DNA from 2 places in the Streptomyces sp. NPDC002446 genome. Region 2 is predicted to be linked to the other one. Evidence: riboswitches for the same ligand, from Rfam matches in the RefSeq annotation. Region 2 holds a riboswitch; the other holds the start of a gene.
The links. A riboswitch is a leader RNA that binds a small molecule or an ion and turns the genes downstream of it on or off. The one in region 2 is predicted to bind glycine.
Positions count from the first base shown of each region.

Region 1: it holds a riboswitch for glycine, as region 2 does, so the genes downstream of both, gcvP (aminomethyl-transferring glycine dehydrogenase) here and gcvT (glycine cleavage system aminomethyltransferase GcvT) in region 2, are expected to answer to the same signal.

Region 1 covers NZ_JBSFYC010000009.1:142,670-149,749, reverse strand. Annotated here, with positions in the region: gene ftsR (transcriptional regulator FtsR) at 1-709, shown strand, start outside; gene ACWD6P_RS08150 (bifunctional nuclease family protein) at 763-1,236, shown strand; gene ACWD6P_RS08145 (MerR family transcriptional regulator) at 1,425-2,030, shown strand; gene ACWD6P_RS08140 (DNA polymerase IV) at 2,097-3,608, shown strand; partial or broken gene ACWD6P_RS08135 (PRC-barrel domain-containing protein) at 3,743-3,952, opposite strand; glycine riboswitch at 4,016-4,113, shown strand; gene gcvP (aminomethyl-transferring glycine dehydrogenase) at 4,302-7,080, shown strand, end outside.
Region 2 covers NZ_JBSFYC010000012.1:80,478-87,557, reverse strand. Annotated here, with positions in the region: gene ACWD6P_RS10020 (ABC transporter permease) at 1-968, opposite strand, end outside; gene ACWD6P_RS10015 (enhanced serine sensitivity protein SseB C-terminal domain-containing protein) at 1,383-2,183, opposite strand; gene ACWD6P_RS10010 (enhanced serine sensitivity protein SseB) at 2,257-3,054, opposite strand; gene ACWD6P_RS10005 (AAA family ATPase) at 3,162-3,887, opposite strand; glycine riboswitch at 4,115-4,210, shown strand; glycine riboswitch at 4,211-4,328, shown strand; gene gcvT (glycine cleavage system aminomethyltransferase GcvT) at 4,362-5,489, shown strand; gene gcvH (glycine cleavage system protein GcvH) at 5,620-5,997, shown strand; gene glyA (serine hydroxymethyltransferase) at 6,075-7,080, shown strand, end outside.

The sequences.
Region 1 (7,080 bases), on a different contig from region 2:
CGCCTCCTCGGGCGGCAAGCCGGTGAGCATCGGTACGGTGCTCAATGCGCTGCGCGAGGAGTTTCCCGAGGTCAGCATCTCCAAGATCCGTTTCCTGGAGGCCGAGGGGCTGGTCGAGCCGCAGCGCACGCCTTCCGGATACCGGAAATTCACGCCGGACGACGTCGAGCGGCTGGCGAGCGTCCTGCGGATGCAGCGGGACCACTATCTGCCGCTCAAGGTCATCCGGGAGCATCTGGACGCCCTGGAGCGCGGTGAGCAGGTGTCGCTGCCGGCTCCGGCCGCGCCCGCCCGGGACCTGGTCGAGGACGTGCCCGACCCCGGTGAGGACCGCCCGACGGCTGCCCGGATCGGCCGGGCCGAGCTGCTGGCCGCCGTCGAGGTGGACGAGGCGGCGCTCGCCGACTGGGAGTCGTACGGACTCATCGTCCCTCACGCGGACGGCGGATACGACATCGAGGCCGTCACCGTGGCCAAACTCGTCGCGGACCTGGGCCGTTTCGGTCTGGAGCCGCGGCATCTGCGCGCCGTGAAGGCGGCCGCCGAGCGCGAGGCGGGCCTGGTCGAACAGGTCGTCGCACCCCTTCGGCGGCACCGTAACCCGCAGACCAGGGCGCATGCCGAGGCCACTGCCAGGGAGCTGGCAGGGCTGTCCGTACGGCTGCATGCCGCGCTGGTGCAGAGCGCTCTGCGGGTCCGGTTGCCGTGAGCAAAAGAGTGCCCGACTACCCAAACCTGCCGGGCACGTCCTAGGGTTGCTGTGTGAACGAGCTCGACGTCGTGGGTGTCCGGGTGGAAATGCCTTCCAGCCAACCGATCGTGCTCCTGCGGGAGGTGGGAGGCGACCGATACCTGCCCATTTGGATCGGGCCAGGGGAGGCCACCGCCATCGCCTTCGCCCAGCAGGGCATGGTCCCTGCCAGGCCGCTGACGCACGACCTCTTCAAGGACGTGCTCGAAGCGGTGGGCCAGGAGCTGACCCAGGTCCGCATCACGGACCTGCGCGAGGGGGTTTTCTATGCCGAACTGGTCTTCGCCAGCGGGGTAGAGGTCAGTGCGCGTCCGTCCGACGCCATAGCGCTGGCGCTGCGCACCGGAACGCCGATCTTCGGTACGGACGGTGTGCTGGACGACGCGGGGATCGCCATCCCGGACGAGCAGGAGGACGAGGTGGAGAAGTTCCGCGAGTTCCTCGACCAGATCTCGCCCGAGGACTTCGGCACCAACAGCCAGTGACGCCGGCCGGATGAAGGGATTGATTCCGGCCAAACTATTTAGCCATTCCCCGCGCGAGGTCACGAGAAACCACTCGTAGGGTGATTATCACTCGGCGTGGCGAGCGCGGCGATCGTTGACGCACCCCGAGTGACTGCATACCGTCGATATGGCAGGTCCCGTCCGGGACGTGGAGGACGGAGGGCGGCGTGGCAATCACCGGCGACGGTATGGCGGCGGAAGGGGCGTTGCCGCTCCACTCGGGCTCGGCCGCGAACCATGCCCCGGCACCGGCCGCGGCGGTGTCGGGGGACTGCGAGGCGCGGAACATCGGCTATCGCGGCCCGACCGCATGTGCGGCGGCGGGTATCACCTACCGGCAGCTCGACTACTGGGCACGCACGGGCCTGGTGGAGCCGAGCATCCGGCCCGCGTACGGCTCCGGCACACAGCGGCTCTACAGCTTCCGGGACGTCGTCGTCCTGAAGATCGTCAAGCGGCTGCTGGACACCGGGGTGTCGCTGCAGAACATCCGCACCGCGGTGCAGCACCTGCGCTCGCGCGGGCTGGCGGATCTGACGCGGATGACGCTGATGAGCGACGGCGCGACCGTTTACGAGTGCACCTCGCCCGATCAGGTCGTCGATCTGCTCCAGGGCGGCCAGGGCGTCTTCGGTATCGCGGTCGGCGTGGTGTGGCGGGACGTGGAGGGTGCGCTGTCACAGCTCCACGGAGAGCGTGTGGACACCGGCGAGACGCTGATCGGGAAGAACCCGCACGACGAGCTGGCGCGGCGGCGCAACAGGGCCGGCTGAGGCCTCGCCACAGGCCCCGGCCCGGCGGCGGGTCGATTGTCAGTGCCATGCGGCAGCATCGGACATGTGAGACCCGCCCCGACGATTCTGCATCTGGACATGGATGCGTTCTACGCGGCCGCTGAGCAGGCGGCCAAGCCAAGCCTGCGCGGCAAGCCCGTGGTGGTCGGCGGGATCGGGCCGCGCGGGGTGGTCGCCACGGCGTCGTACGAAGCCCGGGTCTTCGGGGTCCGGTCCGCGATGCCCACGGCCCAGGCGCGGCGGCTGTGCCCCAATGCCGCCTATCTCAGCCCGCGTTTCACGCTGTACCGCCAAGTGAGTGAAACGGTGATGGGGCTGCTGCACGGGCTGTCCCCGCTGGTGGAGCCGCTGAGTCTGGACGAGGCGTTCGTGGATCTGGAAGCGGGCGGGGTGCCGACCGAGACGGCCGCCCTGCGGGCCGTGGGGGAGCAGCTGCGGCGCGACATCCGGGCGGCGACGGGGCTGACGGGTTCGGTGGGGCTCGCCGGCGCCAAGATGCTGGCGAAGATCGCGTCCGAGGCGGCGAAGCCGGACGGTCTGGTGGTGATCGAGCCCGGCACGGAGCGGGAGCTGCTGGGCCCCATGACGGTGCGGACCCTGCCCGGGGTGGGGCCCGCGACGGCCGAGACGCTGCGCCGGGCCGGGATCCACACCGTCGCGGAGACCGCGGAGGCCGGCGAGGCGGAGCTGGTGCGGCTCCTGGGCAAGGCGCACGGCACGGGGCTGTACGCGATGGCGCTGGGCCAGGACGACCGCCCCGTGGTGGCCGAGCGGGATGCCAAATCGATCTCGGTCGAGGACACCTTCGAGGTCGATCTGACCGACCGGACGCGGGTGCGGAACGAGGTGGTGCGGCTGGCGGACCGCTGTGTCCAGCGGCTGCGGGCGGCCGGCCGCTCCGGACGCACGGTGGTGATCAAGGTGCGGAACTACGACTTCTCGACGCTGACCCGCTCGGAGACGCTCCGCGGGCCCACGGACGACCCCTCGGTCGTACGGGAGGCGGCGGTGCGGCTGCTGGAGACGGTGGACACCACGGGCGGGGTGCGGCTGCTGGGCGTGGGGGTCAGCGGGCTGGCCGACTTCACCCAGGAGGATCTGTTCGCCCAGCTGGCGACGGAGCGGGAGGCCGAGGAGCTGGCCAAGGCGGGGCCCGAGCCGGTGGGGGAGGAGACCGGCGAGCGGGAGCCGGAGGAGGAGCGGCCGCGGCGCTGGCATCCGGGGCTGGATGTGGTGCACGACGAGTTCGGCGCCGGGTGGGTGCAGGGGAGTGGCGTGGGCAGGGTGACCGTACGCTTCGAGACGCCGTGGTCCGCACCGGGGAGGGTGCGGACCTTTGCCGTCGAGGACCCGGCGCTGCGGCCGGGTGAGCCCTTGCCGCTGGTGGGCGGCGGGTCGGGAGGGGGTCAGTCCTCCGAGCCCGCGATCTTGCCGAAGTCCTTGTCGCCGGAGCCGCCAGAGCCGCCCGCGCCGCCCGAGCCGCCGGATCCGCCGGTGGCGCCCGAGTCGCCGGGGGAGAGCGCGTCGGAGTCCGGGAGGGAGATATCCAGCCGGTAGTGGTGGTAGAGCTGGAGCTCCTGTTCAGGGGAGAGGTGGCGGCCCACGCCGAAGTCCGGGGCGTCCTTGATCAGCTTGCGGTCGTAGGGGATGTGCAGGCCGTCACCGATCATTTTGCTGGGCTCCAGGGGGACGAACGCGTCCCGGCTGAAGAGACCGGTGCGGACGGCCGCCCACTCCGGTTCCCCCGTCGCGTCGTCGAGGTAGACCTCGTCGATCGTGCCTATTTTCGCGCCGTTACGGTCGAACGCTTTGCGGCCGATCAGGCTCCGGGGATCGATATCGGTTTGCACGGCCCCTCCAATTGGTCGCAACTGCCCTGTGACAACTACCAAACGGCACATTTCATGCTGCGGCCACTCGAAGGATCCTTCGAGTGGTGCGCTGGTAGGCTGGCGAATGGCCGCAGACCCCATGCGGGAGAGTCCTTTGTCGTTCGCGACCAGGGCGCCGAAGGAGCAAATCCTCCCCGGAATCTCTCAGGCACACGTACCGCATGGACGAGGTCACTCTGGAAAGCAGGGCGGGCCACGGACAGGCACACTGCCGGAACCCCTCCTCACCGACGGTGAAAGCCGGGCCGCTCGCGCGGGCCGGTGAAGCTCTCAGGTTGAGATGACAGAGGGGGAGGCCGTCCGGGCACCCGCGCCGTGGTGCCCCTCGTAGGTCGCGCTGACCAGGAGGCCCCCGCAGATGACCACCAATCGCATCTCCTTGACCGAGCTCGAACAGGGCATTCCGTTCGAGCGCCGGCACATCGGTCCCGACCACGAGGCGCAGGCAAAGATGCTCGCGCACGTCGGCTTCGGGTCGCTGGACGAGCTCACCGCCGCCGCCGTCCCCGACGTGATCAAGAGCGCCGAGGCGCTCGGCCTGCCGCAGGGCCGTACGGAGGCCGAGGTCCTCCAGGAGCTGCGCGGCCTGGCGGAGCGCAACCAGGTGCTGTCCCCCATGATCGGCCTGGGGTACTACGGCACGTTCACCCCGCCGGTGATCCTCCGCAACGTCATGGAGAACCCTGCCTGGTACACGGCCTACACGCCCTACCAGCCGGAGATCTCGCAGGGCCGCCTTGAGGCGCTGCTGAACTTCCAGACGATGGTCGCCGAGCTGACCGGACTGCCCACCTCCGGCGCCTCGCTGCTGGACGAGGGCACCGCCGCCGCCGAGGCGATGGCGCTCTCCCGCCGTGTCGGCAAGGTCAAGCAGGGCGTCTTCCTGGTGGACGCCGACTGTCTGCCGCAGACCGTCGCCGTGATCCAGACCCGCGCAGAGCCGACCGGTGTCGAGGTCGTCGTCGCGGACCTGTCCGACGGCATCCCCGCCGAGATCGCCGAGCGCGGCGTCTTCGGTGTGCTGCTGCAGTACCCGGGCGCCTCCGGCGCGGTGCGCGACCCGCGTGCCGTCATCGAGCAGGCCCATGAGCTGGGCGCGGTCGTCACGGTGGCGGCCGATCTGCTCGCCCTGACGCTGCTGACCTCGCCCGGCGAGCTCGGCGCCGACATCGCGGTCGGCACCACCCAGCGCTTCGGCGTCCCGATGGGCTTCGGCGGACCGCACGCCGGCTTCATGGCCGTACGCGATCAGTTCGCCCGCAGCCTGCCCGGCCGCCTGGTGGGCGTCTCCGTCGACGCCGACGGCAACAAGGCCTACCGCCTCGCGCTGCAGACCCGTGAGCAGCACATCCGCCGTGAGAAGGCCACCAGCAACATCTGCACCGCGCAGGTGCTGCTCGCCGTCATGGCCGGGATGTACGCCGTCTACCACGGCCCCGAGGGCCTGCGGACCATCGCCCGGCGTACCCACCGCTACGCCGCCGTGCTCGCCGAGGGCCTGCGGGCGGGCGGTGTGGAGATCGTGCACGGCGCGTACTTCGACACCCTGACCGCGCGGGTGCCCGGCCGGGCCGCCGAGGTCGTCGCCGCCGCCCGCGAGGCCGGTATCAACCTCCGCCAGGTCGACGCGGACCTCGTCGGCATCGCCTGCGACGAGACCACCGGACGCGCGCAGCTGACCGGCGTCTGGGGCGCCTTCGGCGTGCAGGGCGACATCGAGCAGCTGGACCCGGTCGCTGCCGAAACGTTGCCGCAGTCGCTGCTGCGCACCGACGACTACCTCACCCACCCGGTCTTCCACCAGCACCGCTCCGAGACCGCGATGCTGCGCTACCTGCGCACCCTCGCCGACAAGGACTACGCGCTGGACCGCGGCATGATCCCGCTCGGCTCCTGCACGATGAAGCTGAACGCCACCACCGAGATGGAGCCGGTCACCTGGCCCGCGTTCGGCCAGCTGCACCCCTTCGCGCCGGCCGCCCAGGCCCAGGGCTACCTCACGCTGATCCAGGAGCTGGAGGAGCGGCTGGCCACGGTCACCGGCTATGACAAGGTCTCCATCCAGCCGAACGCCGGATCGCAGGGCGAGCTGGCCGGCCTGCTGGCGGTACGCGCCTACCACCGCGCCAACGGCGACGAGCAGCGCACCGTCTGCCTGATCCCGTCCTCGGCGCACGGCACCAACGCCGCCAGCGCCGTCATGGCCGGGATGAAGGTCGTCGTCGTCAAGACCGGTGCGGACGGCGAGGTCGACGCCGACGATCTGCACGCCAAGATCGAAAAGCACCGTGACGAGCTCGCGGTCCTGATGGTCACCTACCCCTCCACGCACGGCGTGTTCGAGGAGCACATCACCCAGATCTGCGCCGCGGTGCACGACGCCGGCGGCCAGGTCTACGTCGACGGCGCCAACCTCAACGCGCTGGTCGGGCTCGCCGAGCCCGGCAAGTTCGGCGGCGATGTCTCGCACCTCAACCTGCACAAGACGTTCTGCATCCCGCACGGCGGTGGCGGCCCCGGTGTCGGCCCCGTCGCCGTACGCGCCCACCTGGCGCCGTACCTGCCCAACCACCCGCTGCAGCCCACCGCGGGCCCCGAGACGGGCGTCGGGCCGATCTCCGCGGCCCCCTGGGGCTCGGCCGGCATCCTGCCGATCTCCTGGGCGTACGTCCGCCTCATGGGCGGCGAGGGCCTCAAGCGCGCCACCCAGGTCGCCGTCCTCAGCGCGAACTACATCGCCAAGCGCCTGGAGCCGCACTACCCGGTGCTCTACACGGGCCCCGGCAATCTGGTGGCGCACGAGTGCATCATCGACGTCCGGCCGCTGACCAAGGCGACCGGTGTGAGCATCGACGATGTCGCCAAGCGGCTGATCGACTACGGCTTCCACGCGCCGACGATGTCCTTCCCGGTGGCCGGCACGCTGATGATCGAGCCGACGGAGAGCGAGGACCTCGGCGAGCTGGACCGGTTCTGCGACGCGATGATCGCCATCCGCGCGGAGATCGAGAAGGTCGGCTCGGGGGAGTGGGACGAGGACGACAACCCGCTGCGCAACGCTCCGCACACCGCGGCCGCGCTCAGCGGCGACTGGACCCACGCGTACACCCGCGAGGAGGCCGTCTTCCCGGCGGGCG
Region 2 (7,080 bases):
AGGCCGTCACCGAGCAGGTTGAACGCGAGCACGGTGACGAAGATCGCGAGGCCGGGGACGATCATGTACTGGGGGTCGACCTCGTAGTACTTGACCGCCTGGTTGAGCATGCCGCCCCAGGACGCCTGGGGCGGCTGGATGCCGACGCCCAGGAAGCTCAGCGCCGCCTCGAAGAGGATGTTGGAGGGGATCAGCAGCGTCGAGTAGACGATGACCGGACCCACCAGGTTGGGCAGCAGCTCCCGGAAGAGGATGAACGGTCCGCGCGCGCCCATGCCGCGGGCCGCGTCCACGAATTCACGTTCGCGCAGCGACAGGGTCTGGGCGCGCACGATCCGCCCCATGTAGGGCCAGTTGAAGAAGCCGATCACGAAGATCAGCACCGAGATGTGCAGCGGCAGGCCCTCCAGGCCGAAGGCGCCGCCCTGCAGCGAGGCCGAGATCGCGATGGCGAACAGCAGCAGCGGGAAGGCCAGGAAGACGTCCATCATGCGGCTGATGAAGGCGTCCACCCGTCCGCGGTAGAAGCCGGCGATCACACCGAGGACGGTGCCGATGGCGACCGACAGCAGCGTCGCGCCGAACGCCACGATCAGCGACACCCAGGAGCCCTCCAGGATCCGGGCGAGCAGATCGCGGCCGAACTTCGGGTCCACGCCGAGCGGGTGGTCCCCGCTCATCCCGCCGAAGTCCCCCTTGGGCAGCGTGGTGTTGGGGTCGATCAGCGCCTGGTTGGGGGTGTTGGGGTCCAGGCCGAGCAGGGCCTGGAGGGGGCGGGAGAGCGCGGCGACGACGACGAGCAGGATGACAACGATGGCACCCGCCACCGCGACCTTGTCCCGCCTGAAGCGCAGCCATGCGATCTGACCGAGCGAGCGCCCTTCGATGCGCTTGCCCTCCACGCCTTTCAGCACCGCTTCCGGCTGCGCCTCGGCAGCCGCCCCGGTGGTCTCGATCGGTGCGGTCACGGTGCGTTTGACCCCTCTCGGCCGACGGTGGCCGGCCCCTGCCCGCCGCGGTAGCGGCCTGATTCACATCACTGGTGCATGTCCGTGCAAGTCCTGCGGGCATCGCGGAAGTTCACAGTGCGGAAGTCGGAGATTCACGCGACGCCGTACGGGATGACGCTCGATGGCGCTCGTACAAAGGACCGAGCACCTCGTTGTTTCCGGAGTCTTCATCCCCTTCGCGATCAGTCACCAGCCCTGACGGGGAAAGGATGCGCAACTGTGATGTGCTCCACGGCTTTCCGTTATACGGACAGGAGTTCGGCCTGAGCGGAGCGAACGCCCGCGGGAGGGAGCCTCAACCGCGGTGAATACGTGGGGAATACGGATCGAATCCACCCCGGAACCGGCGCCCGGGGCGGGAGAGACGCGCTGTCAGTAAGGGCGCGGCTGGCCGTAGCCGTACGCGGGCGCCGGGGCGGCCTGGCCCGGCATCTGGGTGTAGCCGTCACGGTCGAAGAACGGCCGGGCGCAGGCCCGCATCCACATCCCGACCGGGTCGTACTCGTCGTTCATCGCGACCGTGGAGACCGGCAGACCGTCCGGAACCGCGCCGATCGACTGCTGGATCATCAACCGGGCCGAATCCACCGCTTGTTGGCCGGTGTCGTACAGATCCAGCCCGATCGCCAGATACGGGGCACCGAGCGCGGGCTGCACCCAGGCCCGGCGCAACGACCGTACGGCGGGGGTGCGGTGGGCGTTCTGCGCCAGCAGGGCGTAGAACTGCGGGATGTCGATGACCGGCTCCGAGATCCGCAGCGGCCCGGCGGGCAGCCGGTCCAGGCCGCCGGCGATACGGCGCAGATCGAGCCAGGGGATGCCGACACCGCCGCCGGGGGCGTGCGGATTCAGCCACAGGCCCCAGCGGTCGGGGAAGAGCGAGGCGGCGATCTCCAGGCCGCCGACGACCTCGTGGTCGCGGGTCCAGCCGGAGGCGGCGAGCTCGGGCGCCGAGGTCACACAGGGCGCGTAGCCGAGGCCGTCGACCTCCATGTTCCCGTACTGCGCATCGGGCATACCGGCCCGGCCCTGCCAGAGCAGCATCCAGACCTGACCTGCGGCGAGCGCCTGCAGCAGCGCCTCATAGGCGTCGTAGCGACCGGGCGAGACCTGCTGCAGCAGCTGCTCCAGCTGCCCGGCCGCCGCCGGTCCCTGATGCGCACCCGCGCTCACGTGGTCCGTCCCTTCTGTCGGCAGGGCACGTAGGGGTGCGCCCGCTCGTCGTCCAACAAGCTTAGGGCTTGCCCTACGAGTGGTCCCGGGAGTAGAAGGGCCGGACGCGCTCCAGCATCCAGTCGCAGACCGGGTCGCCCTGGGCCAGATCGAGCATCACGAGCTGCACCGGCCAGGGCACCGGCACCGCGCCGAGCGCACGTCCCAGGGCTGACAGGACCGTCTCGCGGGCGGTGCCGTCGTGCAGCGCGGCGGGGGACGTCGCGACCTGGACACCGACGAACAGCGCGGGCGTGTCGCCCTCCACACTGGCCAGGGCACGCCGGGCAGTCAGGACAATTCCGGCACCGGAGAACTCCAGTCCGGCGGCGGCCAGGAAGTCCACCGGCTCCTCCTGCCAGTCCGGCTCGAAGAGCCGCACCCGCCCGCCGCTGGGCAGCGACTCGGCCTCATGGCGGCCCGGCCGGCACAGCTCGGCCACCGCGGGCGGCGGCAGCGGGACGCCGACCACACCGTCCGGGTTGACGGCGATCCCGATCTTCGGCGGCAGCCCGCGAGCGAACTCCGCGGCCGGCGCGACGGTGAAGGACATGTGCGAGCCGACCACCCGCAGGAACTCCTGCTCGGAGCTGTAGACCGGGACATGGGCCAGCCCGTCGACCTCGACCGTGGGCAGATCCAGGCCGCGGGCGCCGAGGCCCGCGCTCTGAGGGCCGCCGCCGTTGGGCAGCGGCACCCACACCCGGCTGCGGCGCAGGACCTCGACGATCCGGGCACCGGCGCCCGGATGCCCGACCGAGGCGGCGAGCACCTCTTCGAGCTCGTTCGCCGGCCACGCCAGCTGCGGTATCCCCTGCTCCGGAAAGTTCATCTGTACCCATCCGTCCCCGACGCTCTCTGGCCAACGACCCTAGACGAGGAAACGGGAGGTCGGGCGTACGGGGGCGGGGCGCGGCGCGCCCGGAACCGGCAGTCCGCTCAGCGGAAACCGATCCGCTCCAGCGTGCTCGCCGCCGGCCGGTCCAGCAGCACCGCCGAGCGGAACCCCTTGGGCAGCCCGGCCTCCTCCGCCCGGCCGACCAGCCGGCCCACCGCCCTGCGGTGCCGCGCGAAGGCGTATCCGGACACCCCGCGCCCGCGCGCTTCCTGCCCGGACCGGGCCACCTCCGGCGCCACGTCGAGCAGCACGAGATGCAGCCCGCGGCCGCCGCGCGCGGCCGACCGGGCGATCCAGCGGCGCACCCAGGCCAGCGTTCCGCAGTCGTGCACCACCACGCTGTCGCCGGAGCGCAGCGCACGGCCCAGCGCCAGATAGTGCGCGGCCCGCACCAGCGGCCGGTACAGGCCGTACGGCAGCCGGCGCAGCCTGCCGCGCTCCCAGCGCTCGCGCACGTCCTGCGAATCGATGCGGTGCACCGCGGCGCCCCGGCTGTCCAGCGGCGGCACCACCCGGCGCATCAGGGTGCTCTTGCCGCTGCCCGGCAGCCCGGAGACCACGACCAGGTCACCGGCGCGGAACCGCAGCTCGGCGGTGTCGCGGGTGCGCTTGCCGGCCCGCAGGTCGACGACGGTGTGGCCGCGCCCCGGCCGTACGACGGACCGCGCCGCGCGCCTGGTCCGGGACACGGCGGCGGATGCCACCGGCGCGTCCGGGGGTACGGCCCCTGCAGTGGCCGCGAATGCCGCTTCCCTGTGCACCGTGATCGCCCTCCCCGTCCGGTTCCGGTCCGTTCCGAGTCCGTCCCTTACCCGCAGAGTGTCAAGAAAAGGTAATGCCCATCAAGGCGATTGTCCGATCTGTCGGCGTGGCGGAGGTGGTCCTGGACGGGGTGGCGACCGGGGCTCCTCGAACGGGCGATCCCGTGTAATGATGTGGCCGCCACGTGCACATCTCAGCTCACCCGTGCACCGCCAACTCCATACCGGCCGCTTGAATCCGCGCGGGAGAGTCCCCGGCCGTCATGGCGGGGCGCCGAAGGAGCAAGTCCTCCCTTGAATCTCTCAGGCCCCTATACCGCGCGGGCGAGGCAGATCTGAAAAGCGAGCCACTGCCCGGGCTACGGGGCGGCTCCACCCAAGGTGCAAACCGGGTCCGTTCGCGGGATCCCGGTGAACCTCTCAGGTTCCGATGACAGATGGGGAGAACGTCTTGTCACCCATGCCTGGGAGCCCAGAACCATGACTGATGCCCCCCGTCGCACCGCGCTGGATGCCACCCACCGCGCGCTCGGTGCGACCATGACCGACTTCGCCGGCTGGGACATGCCGCTGCGCTACGGCAGCGAGCGCGACGAACACGTCGCCGTCCGCACCCGGGCCGGCCTCTTCGACCTCTCCCACATGGGTGAGATCACCGTCACCGGCCCGCAGGCCGCCGACCTCCTCGACTATGCGCTGGTCGGCAACATCGGCGGCGTCCAGACCGGCCGCGCCCGGTACACGATGATCTGCGAGGCCGGGGGCGGCATCCTGGACGACCTGATCGTCTACCGCCTCGCGGACCAGGAGTACATGGTCGTCGCCAACGCCTCCAACGCCCAGGTGGTGCTGGACGCGCTGACCGCGCGGGCGGGCGGTTTCGACGCCGCGATCCGCGACGACCGGGACGCCTACGCGCTGCTCGCGGTGCAGGGCCCGGAGTCGCCCGGGATCCTCAAGAAGCTGACGGACGCCGATCTGGACGGCCTCAAGTACTACGCCGGTCTGCCCGGCACGGTCGCCGGCGTCGACGCGCTGATCGCCCGTACGGGATACACCGGCGAGGACGGCTTCGAGCTGTTCGTCCGGCCGGCGGACGCGGTGGCGCTGTGGGAGGCGCTGACCGAGGCCGGCAAGGACGCCGGTCTGGTGCCCTGCGGCCTGTCCTGCCGCGACACGCTGCGCCTGGAGGCGGGCATGCCGCTGTACGGGCACGAGCTCACCACCGCCACCACGCCGTTCGACGCGGGCCTGGGCCGGGTAGTGAAGTTCGAGAAGACCACCAACGGCGGTGACTTCGTGGGCCGCGCCGCGCTGGAGGCCGCGGCCGGGCGCGCCGAGACGGTCCCGCCGCGCAAGCTGGTCGGCCTGGTCGCCGAGGGCCGCCGGGTTCCGCGCGCCGGATACCCGGTCGTCACGGCCGACGGCACGGTGATCGGCGAGGTCACCTCCGGTGCTCCCTCCCCCACCCTGGGCAAGCCGATCGCCATCGCGTACGTCGACGCCGCGTACGCCACACCGGGCACCGAGGGTGTCTGCGTGGACATCCGTGGAAGCCATGAGCCGTACGAGGTCATCGCGCTGCCCTTCTACAAGCGGCAGAAGTAGCGGATCGCCGACGGCGGCCCGGCAGGGGCGCGCACCAGCGTGTCTCACTGTGCAAGACGCTCCCCCGGACTCCGTCCGGGAGGGGTGCCCCCATTCACGACCACACCCTCGCGTACAGGAGAATCGAGCCATGAGCAACCCCCAGCAGCTGCGCTACAGCAAGGAGCACGAGTGGCTGTCGGACGCCGAGGACGGCGTCTCGACGGTCGGCATCACGGAGCACGCGGCCAACGCTCTCGGCGACGTCGTCTTCGTGCAGCTCCCCGAGGTCGGTGCCACGGTCACGGCGGGCGAGTCCTGCGGTGAGCTGGAGTCGACCAAGTCGGTCAGCGACCTGTACTCGCCCGTGGACGGCGAGATCGTCGCGGTCAACGACGACGTCGTCAGCGACCCCTCACTGGTGAACACCGCCCCGTTCGAGGGCGGTTGGCTGTTCAAGGTGAAGATCGGCGGCGAGCCGGAGGACCTGCTCTCGGCCGACGAGTACACCGCCTTCACCGCCGGCTGAGCCCGCCCGTCGCCCGACTCCGCCCCGGAAGACAGCGCCGCGCGCTGCCCCTTCTCGCCTCTCCTCCAGGAAGCCTCATGTCTGTTCTCAACAGCTCCCTGCACGAGCTCGACCCCGACGTCGCCGCCGCCGTCGACGCCGAGCTGCACCGCCAGCAGTCCACCCTCGAAATGATCGCCTCGGAGAACTTCGCTCCGGTCGCCGTCATGGAGGCCCAGGGCTCCGTCCTCACCAACAAGTACGCCGAGGGCTACCCCGGCCGCCGCTACTACGGCGGCTGCGAGCACGTCGACGTCGTCGAGCAGATCGCCATCGACCGCATCAAGGCGCTCTTCGGTGCCGAGGCCGCCAACGTGCAGCCGCACTCGGGCGCGCAGGCCAACGCCGCCGCCATGTTCGCCCTCATCAAGCCGGGCGACACCATCCTGGGTCTCAACCTCGCCCACGGCGGGCACCTGACCCACGGTATGAAGATCAACTTCTCCGGCAAGCTCTACAACGTGGTGCCCTACCACGTCGACGAGAAGACCAACCTCGTCGACATGGAGGAGGTCGAGCGCCTCGCCAAGGAGCACCGCCCCAAGCTGATCGTCGCCGGCTGGTCCGCCTACCCGCGCCAGCTGGACTTCGCGGCCTTCCGCCGGATCGCCGACGAGGTCGGCGCGTACCTGATGGTCGACATGGCGCACTTCGCCGGCCTGGTGGCCGCGGGCCTGCACCCCAACCCGGTGCCGCACGCCCATGTCGTGACCACCACCACCCACAAGACGCTGGGCGGCCCGCGCGGCGGTGTCATCCTGTCCACCCAGGAGCTCGCCAAGAAGATCAACTCCGCGGTCTTCCCCGGTCAGCAGGGCGGTCCGCTGGAGCATGTGATCGCGGCGAAGGCGGTCTCCTTCAAGGTCGCCGCCTCCGAGGACTTCAAGGAGCGCCAGCAGCGCACCCTTGAGGGCGCCAAGATCCTCGCCGAGCGCCTCGTCCAGGACGACGTCAAGCAGCACGGCGTCTCCGTCCTGTCCGGCGGCACGGACGTCCACCTCGTCCTGGTCGACCTGCGGGACTCCGAGCTCGACGGCCAGCAGG